Regions from separate parts of the Roseateles sp. genome, predicted to be linked through region 1. Evidence: predicted binding sites of a transcription regulator. Region 1 holds the regulator's gene; the other holds the start of a gene.

Region 1 (5,758 bases):
TGTAGGCGCGCTTCCAGTGGGCGGCCAGGCGGGGGAAGAAGTCGTCGCCGGCATCGCGCGCTTCGGAGCCGCCAGCATCGCGGCTCATCTGCACATTGCCGGCCTTGCCGCGCACTTCGATGCGCTCGCCGTAGGGCGGGTTCATCAAGATGGTGCCGGGCATGCCCTCGGGCAGCTCGGGCGCGGGGCGTTCGAGCGCGTCACCGCCGTTGAACTGGATGTACTGGGCCACGCCTGCGCGCTCGGCATTGCGGCGCGCGAAATCGACCATGCGGAAGGCCACATCGCTGCAGAAGATCGGCACGGCGGGCGCATGCTCGCGGTCCTTGGCGGCCTGCTTGATGGCCTGCCAGCGGCCACGCAGGGGCACGAAGGGCAGCTGGCGCTCGAAGGCAAAGCGGCGCTGCATGCCGGCGGCCATGCCACATGCGATTTGCGCGGCTTCGACGGCGATGGTGCCCGAGCCGCAGCAGGGGTCGTGCAGGGCGCCGCCGGTTTCGGGCGTGCCCTTCCAGCCGGCCGCGGCCAGCATGGCGGCGGCCAGGGTTTCCTTCAGCGGGGCGTCGCCTTTGTCCTCGCGCCAGCCGCGCTTGAACAGGGGCTCGCCCGAGGTGTCGATGTAGAGCGTGGCGTCGGTTTCGCTGAGGTGCAGCATCACCGGCAGGTCGGGGAAGCGGGTGTCGACGCTGGGCCGCTCGCCGGTGGCATCGCGCAGCACATCGCAGATGGCGTCTTTCACGCGCAAGGTGGCGAAGTTGAGGCTGCGCAGCGGCGAGCGCTGGGCCACGGTGTCGACGCGGATGGTCTCGGCCGGTGTGATCCAGTCGCACCAGTCGATGCGGCGAGCCAGGGCGTAGATGTCGTCCTCGTGGCGGTAGCCGCCCGAGATCAGTTCGATCAGCACGCGCTGCGCCAGCCGGCATTCGAGGTTGAGCTTCATCACGCCTTCGAGATCGCTCTTCAGCGCGATGCCGCCGCGCAGCACCTCGATATGGGTCTTGGGCAGGATGGCCCGCACCTCTTCGTCAAGCAGGCGCTCCACGCCCGAGGGGCAGGAGACGAAGAGGTGGTGCAGGTCTTTGGGGGATTCTTTGGCGGCCATGGGCCCGATTGTCCCAGGATTGGCCGCCTCGGCCGTACTCAGGCGCGGCGACGGCGGTTCAGGCCCAGCACAGCCATCAGGCCCAAGCTCATCAGCAGCAGGGTTTGCGGCTCCGGCACGGCGGCCAGCATGCCCTGGCCGAGCACGCTGTGGGTGACCGCGGTCGGATGGATGCGGTCCCAGAACATATACCCGTCGGGGTTGCTGCAGGTGCTGCCATTGGGCTGGCCGACATAGCCGGTGAAGCAGGCCTCGGTGACGTTGCTCAGGCCGTATTGGGCGGCGTTGTCGACCAGGACCTGCTGCGCGCCCAGGACGTCGAAATAGCGGATGTCGATGCCGGGCAAGGCCCGCAGCTGGCCGATGGCTTGATTCAGGCCGAGGTTGAAGCCCAGGGACAGCAGATGCAGCTGACCCGACAGGCCGGAGGAGAGGCCGCCTGGCGTCTGCCCCAGGTCGGGCAGGCCCGGCATCAGGAAGTTGCGCGCACCCAGGCCGTAGAGGGTCTGGACCGCGCTGCTGAGGTTCTGGATGGCCGCTTGTCCGGTGGCCTGCGAGAAGCCCTGGTACTGGAAGTCATTGGCGCCGCCCCAGAGCAGGTACAACGCCTGGCTGTCGGCGGCCATGCCGGCCAGCCCGGCCTGGAAGGTGCCGACCTGCGAGAGCATGCCGGTGTTTTGCAAGGCGGCCGGGGCGCCTGCAGCCACCGCCGCGCCGTTGAGCCAGCCGGTCTGGGCGCCGCCCCAGGCGTAGTCTTGCAGGCTCACGCCCAGGCCTTGGGCGAGGTGCTCGACGGCCACCGGGCCGTTGGAAAAGCGGCCCTGGAAATAGTTGCCGGGCTGGGGCACGGCGCCACCCGTGGCGCGGTAGAAGTTGCCGTTGTCTGACAGGCTGTCGCCGAAGGCGATCACGCGGCTGTAACTGGAGGCGGTGCTGCTCGTGGCTTGAGCCTCAGTCTGCGCCTGCGAGGGTGCGGCCCAGGCCAGGCCGGCAGCGAGCATCAGCAGGGCGGGCAGGCGAGCGTCAGCTGAGGTGCGGTGGATGGTGTTCACGGCAGACCTTTCAAGTAACGATCCAAGTCGGCGGCATGATGGCATGCCTCGAAATGGGAATCACCTGAAATCGGTGTGCGTGTTCACGTTTGGTGAGCTGCGGTGAACGGGTGAACGAGTGAACAGGTGAATGGTGAGTCGTGGTGTGTTGTTCACCCATTCACCTGTTCACTCGTTCACCACTCACCCTTCAAACCACGCGCCGCATCGTCGTCGTCCCAATATGCATGCCTTCGCGGTACTTGGCGACGGTACGGCGCGCGACCTGGATGCCTTGTTCTTCCAACATATTGGCCAGGGCGCTGTCGGACAGGGGCTTGGCCGGGTTCTCGGCGGCGATGAACTGCTTGATCAGCTCGCGCACGGCGGTGCTGGAGGCCTCGCCGCCGGCCTCGGTGGACAGGCCCGAGCCGAAGAAGTACTTGAGCTCGAAGGTGCCGAAAGGCGTGGCCATGTACTTGGCCGTGGTCACCCGCGAGATGGTCGACTCATGCAGGCCCAGCTCGTCGGCGATCTCGCGCAGCACCAGCGGCTTCATGGCGACGGCGCCGTGGCTGAAGAAACCTTTCTGGCGCTCGACGATGGCAGTGGAGACACGCAGGATGGTGTCGAAGCGTTGCTGGATGTTCTTGATGAACCAGCGCGCCTCCTGCAGCGCGCCGCCCAGGGCGCTGTTGCTGATGCCGCCGCGCGTCTGGCGCAGGGCATTGGCGTAGAGCTCGTTGATGCGCAGCTTGGGCGCGACCTCGGGGTTGATGATGACGCGCAGCTCGCGCCCGACCTTGCGCACGATCACATCGGGAATCACCGCCGGCGCCTGGCCGTGGGCAAAGCGCCGGCCCGGCTTGGGCTCGAGCGCCACGATCAGGGCCTGCGCCTCGCGCAGCAAGGGCTCGTCGGCGCCGGTCAGCAGCATCAGGCGGCGGCTGTCGCGCTTGGCCAGCAGGTCCAAGTGCTTTTTGCAGATCATGATGGCGATCACCTGCGGCGCGCTGCGCGGCAGCTGGCGCAGCTGCAGCACCAGGCACTCGGGCAGATCGCGGGCGCCGACGCCGGCCGGGTCCATATGGTGCAGCCACTTCAGGGCGATGCGCAGGTGGTCGAGCAGGTCCTCGCGTTCGGCCGCGCTGTCCTCGCCCGCGTCGGGGATCAAGGCCTCGGCAATCGACTCCAGGCTGTCTTCCAGCAGGCCGTCCTCGTTCAGGGAATCGATCAGCAGGCGCAGGGCCAGCTGGTCGGATTCGCTCAAGCTCATGCCGGCCATCTGCTGCTGCAGATGTTCTTGCAGGGAAATCTCGGCCGATTCCTGCTCGCTGCGCTCGCCGTCTTCGTCGTTGCTGCCGGAGCCGCTGCCGCTGTTGCTGGGCAGCTCGCGGATGCCGTCGAAATCGTCACCCTCGGTGCCGTTCTCCCAGTCCTCGCGCTCGCTGTTGCCGAAGTCCTCGGCCTTGAGCTCGGGCGTGGCCTCGGCCTCGGCGCCGCCGCCCAGTTCGCGCTCGGCGCCGCTGTCTTCGGCGGCACTGGCCTGGCGCAACTCGGGCAGTTCGGGCGCTGCGACGGCGAAGTCGTCTTCGGTTTCGAGCAGCGGGTTCTGCGCCAGCATCTGCTCGACTTCCTGGTTCAGTTCCAGGGTGGACAGTTGCAGCAGACGGATCGACTGCTGCAGCTGCGGCGTCAGCGCCAGATGCTGACTCAGGCGAACCTGGAGCGATTGCTTCATGGCCGCAGGCCCGGCGCTGTCAGGAGGCTCGCCATCACATCACATGCGGAAATGTTCGCCGAGATAAACCTTGCGCACATCGGCGTTGGCGACGATCTCGTCCGGCGTGCCCTCGGCCAGCACCGAACCCTCGCTGATGATGTAGGCGCGGTCGCAGATGCCCAGGGTCTCGCGCACATTGTGGTCGGTGATCAGCACGCCGATCTGGCGCGCCTTCAGGAAACCGATGATGCGCTGGATCTCCAGCACCGCGATCGGGTCCACGCCGGCAAAGGGTTCGTCCAGCAGGATGAAGCGCGGCTGGGTGGCCAGGGCGCGGGCAATCTCGACGCGGCGGCGTTCGCCGCCCGAGAGCGCCGGCGCCGGGCTGTCGCGCAGCTTTTCGATGCTGAGGTCGTGCAGCAGGGCTTCCAGCAGTTCCTTGATGCGCGGCTCTTTCAGCGCGCGGCCCTGCTCGTCGCGCTGCAGTTCCAGCACGGCACGGATGTTCTGTTCCACCGTCAGTTTGCGGAAGATCGAGGCTTCCTGCGGCAGATAGCTCAGGCCCAAGCGGGCGCGCTGGTGGATGGGCAGGTGCTCGACCGACTGGCCGTCGATGCGAATCTCGCCGGCATCGGCGCGCACCAGGCCGACGATCATGTAGAAGCTGGTGGTCTTGCCCGCGCCATTGGGCCCGAGCAGGCCGACCACCTCGCCGCTGTTGACGCCCAGGTGCACGTTCTTGACCACGCGACGCACGCCATAGCTCTTGGCCAAGCCCTCCGCCTCGAGGCGGCTGCGCACGCCGGATTCCAGCGCCGACACCGGCGCGTTGTGGTGGCCGGCGCTCATGGCGTCTTGCGCGGGCTGAGGCTGGTGCTCGGCTTGAGCTGGATGCCCGAAGCCGGCGTGGCGGCGGGCTCCGAGGCGGCGCCGCGCGGCATCATCACCACGCGCACACGGCCGCTCGGGTGGGGCGAGCTTTGGCCGCCTTCCAAGGTGAACACCTCGCTGCGGTTGTCGAACAGGATGACCGCGCCGGTCACCTCGTCGGCCACGGTCGTGCCTTGCAGGCGCCGCACCACGGCGTTGCCGATGAAGCGCACGGTGTCGCTGCGGGTGTCGTACTCGAGCTGGTCGGCCAGGCCTTCGATGGCCTCGCCCGGAATGTCGCGTGCCTGGCGGAAGCTGACCTGCTTGCCGGTCTGGCCATTGGCATAGACCTGGTGGTAGCCGTCGCCGGTCTCGCGCACATCGAGCTTCTCGGCGCGCAGCACCAGGCTGCCCTTGCTCAGCACCACATCACCGTTGAACTCGGTGCGCTGCTTGGCGATCTCGACGCTGCCGCCGTTCTTGGAGGAAATATTGAGTGGCTTGCCGCGGTCGGCCTTCTCGGCCTGGGCTGCGCCAGCGGCCAGGCCCAGGACCAGGGTCGCCAGCAGGCCGGGCAGGGCGGTGGAACGCGAGGACAGCTTCATGGGCACAGGGGTTCGGTCAGGCAAGGGCGTGGACGCCGACGGGTGGCGGCACAAATCTTGCAGGCCATTCTAGTACGCGGCCCGCCCTGCCGGGCTCGCGGCGTCGCTGCGCGTGAGGGGTGGCCCTCAGGCCTTGCCGCTGCGCAGTTGCTGGATCAACTGGTTCGTCAAAGCTAGGGCCGCTTGCCCGCCCACTTGCGGGTTCTGCCCTGGGGCGGCCATGCTGGGGCTGGTCAGGAAGCGGCCGCCAATACCGATCGCCGGCACGGTGTCGGCACGGTAGGCCGCGGCCAGCTGGGCCGACTGGGCCGGGCGGCCCTGGGCGCTGAAGGAATTGAAGGCGGCCTTGAACTTGGCCTCGTCCAGGCCCAGGCTGACAGCGAACTTGGTGATGGCCTTTTCGTCGCTGAGGTCCAGGTGCTGGACA
Region 2 (5,758 bases), 3.9 Mb from region 1:
GCTGGCCAGTGATGCAGAGCTGCAGGGCATTGCGGTCGAGTACGGCTTCCGCATCGCCGACACGGCCCGCTTCGTCAAGACCGTGCAGGCCACCGGCTTGGGCGTGGAGCCGCGCCTGACCCAGGTGGTGGACCCGCCCTCGTTCGAGCTGATGGCCGAGATGATCGATGTCGTGGCCCAGGAGATGGCGCAATGATTCGCTTGAACAAGATCCGTTTGCTTCGAGGGCTGGGCCTGGCGTCCTTGAGCGCGCTCTTGATGGCCACGGCCGGCTGTGGACGCAAGGCCGAGCAAGCGCCGGCCGCCGACACGCCCAAGCTGGAGTCCGCACAGGAGGACTTCACCGTGCTCGCCACCAGCGACCTCAAGGACGTGGAGCCCTTGCAGGAAATGGTGCGCAAGGCCACCGGCGTGCGCCTGAAGCTCAAGTTCGGCGGCACCATGGAGAGCACCGAGGCCGTGCTCAGCGGCGAGGCCAAGAGTGACGCCGCCTGGTTCGCCAATGCCAAATACCTGCTGTCCAGCCCGCAGGGCCAGGGCCGGGTCAAGCTGCAGGAAAAAATCATGCTCTCGCCGATCTCCATCGGCGTCAGCGAATCCGAGGCCCGCAAATACGGCTGGGATCGGCCCGATCTCAAATTGACCTGGAAGGACATCGCCAACGCAGCCAAGGCCGGTCAGCTGAAGTACGCGCTGTCCAACCCGGCCACCTCCAACCAGGGCTTCATGGCCTTGATGGGGGTGGTGGCCGCGGCCAGTCAGAAGTCCGAAGCCCTCAGCGCGGCCGATGTCGACCGCGGCGCGATTGCTGATTTCCTCAAGGGTTACAAGCTGCCCGGTGACAACTCGAGTTATCTGTCTGAGCAGTTCATCCTGCAGCACGGCCCCAAGGTCAATGCCTTCATCAATTACGAGAGTTGGCTGCTGAGCCTCAATGCCTCGGGCAAGTTGCGCGAGAAGCTGACGCTGATCTACCCGCATGAGGGCGTCAGTACGGCCGACTATCCCTTCATGCTGCTCAACGAGGCCAAGCGGGCCGATTACCTCAAGGTGGCCGAGTACCTGAAGAGCGAGCCGGCCCAGCTCTGGCTGGCGCGCCAGACCCTGCGCCGCCCCATCAAGCCCGAGCTGAACGAGCGCGTGGCCGATGTGCTGCCACGCCAGGGCCTGCAGGTGGAACTGCCTTTCTCGCCCGACCGGGCCCTGGCCGATGGCCTGATCGCCGCCTACCTCAACGAGTTCCGCACGCCGATCGCCTCGACCTTTGTACTCGACACCAGCGGCAGCATGGCCGGTGGTGGCCGGCGCCAGCAGCTGATCGACGCGATGCATTACATCGCCGGTGCCGACGCCTCGCTGACCGGCCGCATCGCCCGCCTGAGCAACCGCGAGCGGCTGTGGTTGCAGCCATTCTCTGACCAGCCCTATGGCTTGCAGGCTTTCGAAGTGCCGGCCGCCGTGAAGGCGCAGCGGGGCGTGGCCGAGCTGGCCGACAGCGAGGCCAAGCAGCAGGTGCTGGCCCAGGTGCGCCAGACCGCCGACGAACTGCGCATGAAGGGCGGCACTGCCCTCTACGACGCGGTCTATGAAGCACTCGCCCACATGCTGGAGCAGCGCGGCAAGAGCCCCAACTACCAGTACTCGGTCGTGGCCTTCACCGATGGCGAGGTCAACAAGGGCCGCTCGCTGGCGCAGTTCCAGCGCGACTACCAGGCCCTGCCCGAGGATGTGCGCGCGATTCCGGTGTTTGTGGTCGTCTTCGGCGAGGCCAATGAGGCGGAACTGAAAGAGCTGGTCAAGACCACCGGCGGCCGCGTCTTCGATGCCCGCCGCACGCCGCTGTACAGCGTGTTCAAGGACATCCGGGCCTACCAGTGATGATGGGCCGAGTGTTTCGACTGCTGGCTTCGCCGGCCAACTGGTGCGGCCTCGGGCTGGCCAGTGCGGTGCTGCTGCTCAAGGCCGCGGGCCTGCTGGGCGGCCTGGGTCTGGGTGTGGCCGCGCTTGGCTACGCCGCCGGTTTCGTCATCGGCGGGCTCTGGTTGGGTTTCCCCTCGACGCAGGAGCCGGCCTGGGAGGCCTTGCAGTTCAGCGACGAGGGCGATGCCCGCGAGGCCATGGAGCGCGCCCTGCACGGCGTGCGCCAGCTGACCGAGCACAACCCCGAGCGCCGCATTCCGCCGGCCTTGCAGGCGCGTGTGCTGGCCCTGTGCGTCGCGCTCGATGGCCTGCTGCAGCAGTGGGAGCGCAGCAAGGGCAGCCTCTCGCTGCAGGACAGCTTCCATGCCCGCCACATCGCCATCAGCTATCTGCCCGAGGCGCTCAACACCTACCTGTCCATTCCGGCGGCCTTCGCCAGCGGCAAGATCCTGGACAACGGCAAGACCGCCCAGGCCACTTTTGCCGACACCCTGGCTGAACTCGAGACCAAGGTCGGCCAGCTCGGCGAGGACCTGGCGGCGCAGGACGCGCACGCCTTTCTCGTCCATTCCAAATTCCTGAGCCAGAAGTTCGGCCCGCAAGGGCTGGACGCCCCCGCACTCAATATCGCCGCCGAGGAGCGCAAGCCATGAACATGCCGTCCAACACGAGCACCAGCACCACAACAGCCACTCCGGCCTTCCAGCTGCAGCCGCCCGAGGTCATCCACCCGGTGGCCGCCGAGGCTACGCGCGAGGCCGTCCCCTTGAAGCCCGAGCTGGCCCAGCAGGTCGACGCCCAGGTGCTGCGCTTCATCGACGCCCTGGCCAGCGAAGACCTGCATTCCGACGCCTTCAAGCAGCGCCTGGACAGCGCTTTCGCCCTGGGCAAGGAGGAAATCTCCAATGCGTCCTCGCTGATGCAGGGCCGCTTCATGAATCGCAATTTCGCCGGCATCGAGGATACGCCGGCCTACAAGGCGATTGCCGACATCCGCGCCCAGCTCGATGAACTGAATCCCGGCGCCGACGGCGACTTGCTGCAGCCGCGCAAGCTGCTCGGCATCATTCCCTTCGGCAACAAGCTGGAGGCTTACTTCCGCAAGTACCAGAGCGCGGCCGAGCAGCTCAAGACCTCGATGGGCCAGCTTTACGCGGCCCGCGACGACATGCAAAAAGATGTGGTCGACATCGAGGCCACCCGCGCCAAGCTCTGGGACGCGATGCAAAAGCTCGCCGCCGCCGCCCGTTTCGCCGGCGCCCTGGACAGCCAGCTGGCCGACAAGGTCCAGGCCCTGGAGCTCAGCGACCCGACCCGTGCCCATGCTTTGCGCCAGGAGGTGCTGTTCTATGCGCGCCAGAACCTGCAGGACATCCAGACCCAGCAAGCCGTCTGCGTGAACGGTTATCTGGCCCTCGATGTGCTGAAGAAGACCGGCCGGGAAATGATCAACGGCTGCACCCGTGTCGCCACCACCGGCATGAGCGCCCTGGCCGTGGCTCAGACCGTGGCGCGCGCCACCGGCAATCAGATTCAGGTGATGGAGATGCTGCAAGGTGTGAACGCCACCATCGGCAATCTGATCAGCGAGACCGGCCGCGCGCTGAACCAGCATGTCGAGCAAACCACCCAGTTCGCGCAGAACCCCATGCTCGGCATCGACAAGATGAAAGAGATGTTCAGCCAGACCTTCCAGGCCATGGACGCGATGGACAACTTCCGCGCCAAGGCCATCGACGTCATGGGCCAGAACAACGCCATCTTGAAAGCCGAGCTGGCGCGTGCCGAGACCTATGTGGACCGGGTGCGGCAGCAAAGGGCGCGGGAGGCGGCGGGGGGCGGTGGGGAAGTGAATGGGTGAACGGGTGAGCAGGTGAATGGTGAATGGTGAATGGTGAATGGTGAATGGTGAAGCGGGTTGACGGCGGAGCGGCAGAGCGCTTTACGCGCCTCACGACTCACGAGGTCAACCCCAGGCTGCGCGCCCACCGCGGCGTCTGAGCCTAGGGTTTGCCAGTCCCTGTTTCGTGTGACGCCGGCGCCGGAGCTGAGGTTTTGTGCGGGCGCGTGCTGCTGGCATGCCGCTTTAGCATGAAGTCAGCATCCTGAAACCCCGGGATGGCTGTCCTTGTGCTGCCGGCGTGGCCGGTTGCCCTCATGCAAGACTGACCAGGAGTTCCCTCATGCAAGCGAACGTTTCTAGTTTTTCCGTGTTCCGCCCGCTCGCGCTGGCTGCGGCTTTGCTGTTTGCAGCGTCCGCCCAGGCGGAAGTCTTTGCCGGCGACACCACGGCCGGCGCCACCTGGAACCGCCCCTTCGCCAGCTTCTCCGGCCTGTCGGTGGCCGGCGCTGGCGTGAAGTATGAAGTGCTGCCCTTCACGGTGTCGGCCTCGGGCTCCTATGTGTTTCAGAACACCGCGGTCGGCACATGGGACAACTTCAGCTTTCTCTACAAGAACGCCTTCAACCCCGCCACTCCGCTGGTGAACGGTGTGATCGGCAATGATGACAACCCCAGCATCGGCCTGTCGGGCTTCACCAGCAGCCTGACCGCAGGCACCAGCTACTTCTATGTCGCCACCGGCTTCGACCCGAGCGAGTTCGGCGCCTACAGCCTCAGCATCAGCGGCCCGGGCAGTGTCATCACCGCAGCAGTGCCCGAACCCGCCAGCTATGCCTTGATGGCCCTGGGCCTGCTGGCCGTGGGCGCGGCCGCACGCCGTCGCCGCATGGGCTGAGCCAGCCCTTCCGGGACTTTTTGGCCATGGGCAGCCTGCGGGCTGCCCTTTTTTTCAGGTGCGAGGCACTCGGGCGGGGCTGTAGTGCGGCTACTCGTCCTTGCGCTCCTGGCACTTCTTCCCGGCCGACGGGCCGCTGAAGCCGATCGGCCTCAGCCCCCGCTCACCAAGGCTGAGCCACCACTTCGTTTGGCCCCGCAGCGGGCTCGATGCTTTGCGCGTGCCGGAATAAGAGGCCCGGATCGTGGCGGGCCTTGATAGCGCGCAGCCGGGGCAGGGCGGCTCCGTAATAGGCACGGCCCCAGTCCTCCAAGTCGGCTTCGGCGAAGCCCTGGTAGACATGGCCGTTGCCGAACGGTGCGAGACAGGCCCGAGATTCGTCGGCCCAGGCCCTGGCCCGCTCGCAGTCGGCGGCCTGTGCGCTCGGGCCCAGCACCGCGGTGTGGCGGACCATGAAGTGAGCCTGCCGGTGAGCAAAGGAGCTGCCCGGAGTGCCCAGGTCCTGGGCATAGGCGCCGGCCCAGGGGATGAAAGACAACTCGCTTTGTTGTGCCGCCGGGCGCCCGGCGGCGAATTGCTCGATCAAGCCGGCGATGGCGGCGCGCGACAAGGCCTGTTCGAAAAAGCCTGAACGGGTGAACTGGTAGCCATGGGCCGGGAAGGGCGGGTCCGCTTGCCAGGCCGGTTCACAGCGCCGGTCCAGGCGGCCGCAAAGATAACTGGCCGCCGCTGCGGCAGGCAGGCGCCATTCGCACAGCGTCTCGGCCAGCCGGCCCAGGGCGCGCTGCCAAGGGGCCAGCAAGGCGGGCACCTCGGCCGCCTCGGCCAGCACCGCACCGAAGAGCTCAATCTGGGGCTGGTCGCTGCCATGCCCAGCAGCTCGGCCGGCAAGAAGGGCCAGTTGCAGATTGACGCGCGGGTCGGCGCCCGGTGCCAGCTCCTGCCACAGGGCGATCAGCGCGGCCGCCTCGGCCAAGGGCCAGCAGCCGTGAACCACATTCATGGCCTGGGCCGCCTGCGTTCGCAAATGCAGCTCGGTGACGACCCCGAACTGGCCCGCGCCCGCGCCGCGCAGGGCCCAGAACAGGTCGCGGTTCTGC

The links. The regulator sigma-54, encoded in region 1, starts transcription at its own class of promoters, with help from an activator protein. The targets are predictions, from matches to a motif close to TGGCANGNAANCTGCTTT.
Positions count from the first base shown of each region.
Region 2: a site for sigma-54 is predicted at 4,008-4,025, ahead of ACQY39_RS21610 (PEP-CTERM sorting domain-containing protein). Genes of this name have one in related genera too.

Region 1 covers NZ_OZ253537.1:1,115,263-1,121,020, forward strand. The annotation lists gene ACQY39_RS04945 (THUMP domain-containing class I SAM-dependent RNA methyltransferase) at 1-1,102, opposite strand, end outside; gene ACQY39_RS04950 (SGNH/GDSL hydrolase family protein) at 1,141-2,154, opposite strand; gene ACQY39_RS04955 (RNA polymerase factor sigma-54) at 2,345-3,874, opposite strand; gene lptB (LPS export ABC transporter ATP-binding protein) at 3,914-4,705, opposite strand; gene lptA (lipopolysaccharide transport periplasmic protein LptA) at 4,702-5,331, opposite strand; gene ACQY39_RS04970 (thiol:disulfide interchange protein DsbA/DsbL) at 5,458-5,758, opposite strand, start outside.
Region 2 covers NZ_OZ253537.1:5,018,532-5,024,289, reverse strand. The annotation lists gene ACQY39_RS21630 (hypothetical protein) at 1-196, shown strand, start outside; gene ACQY39_RS21625 (VWA domain-containing protein) at 193-1,878, shown strand; gene ACQY39_RS21620 (hypothetical protein) at 1,890-2,573, shown strand; gene ACQY39_RS21615 (toxic anion resistance protein) at 2,570-3,781, shown strand; gene ACQY39_RS21610 (PEP-CTERM sorting domain-containing protein) at 4,104-4,658, shown strand; gene ACQY39_RS21605 (FAD-binding oxidoreductase) at 4,822-5,758, opposite strand, start outside.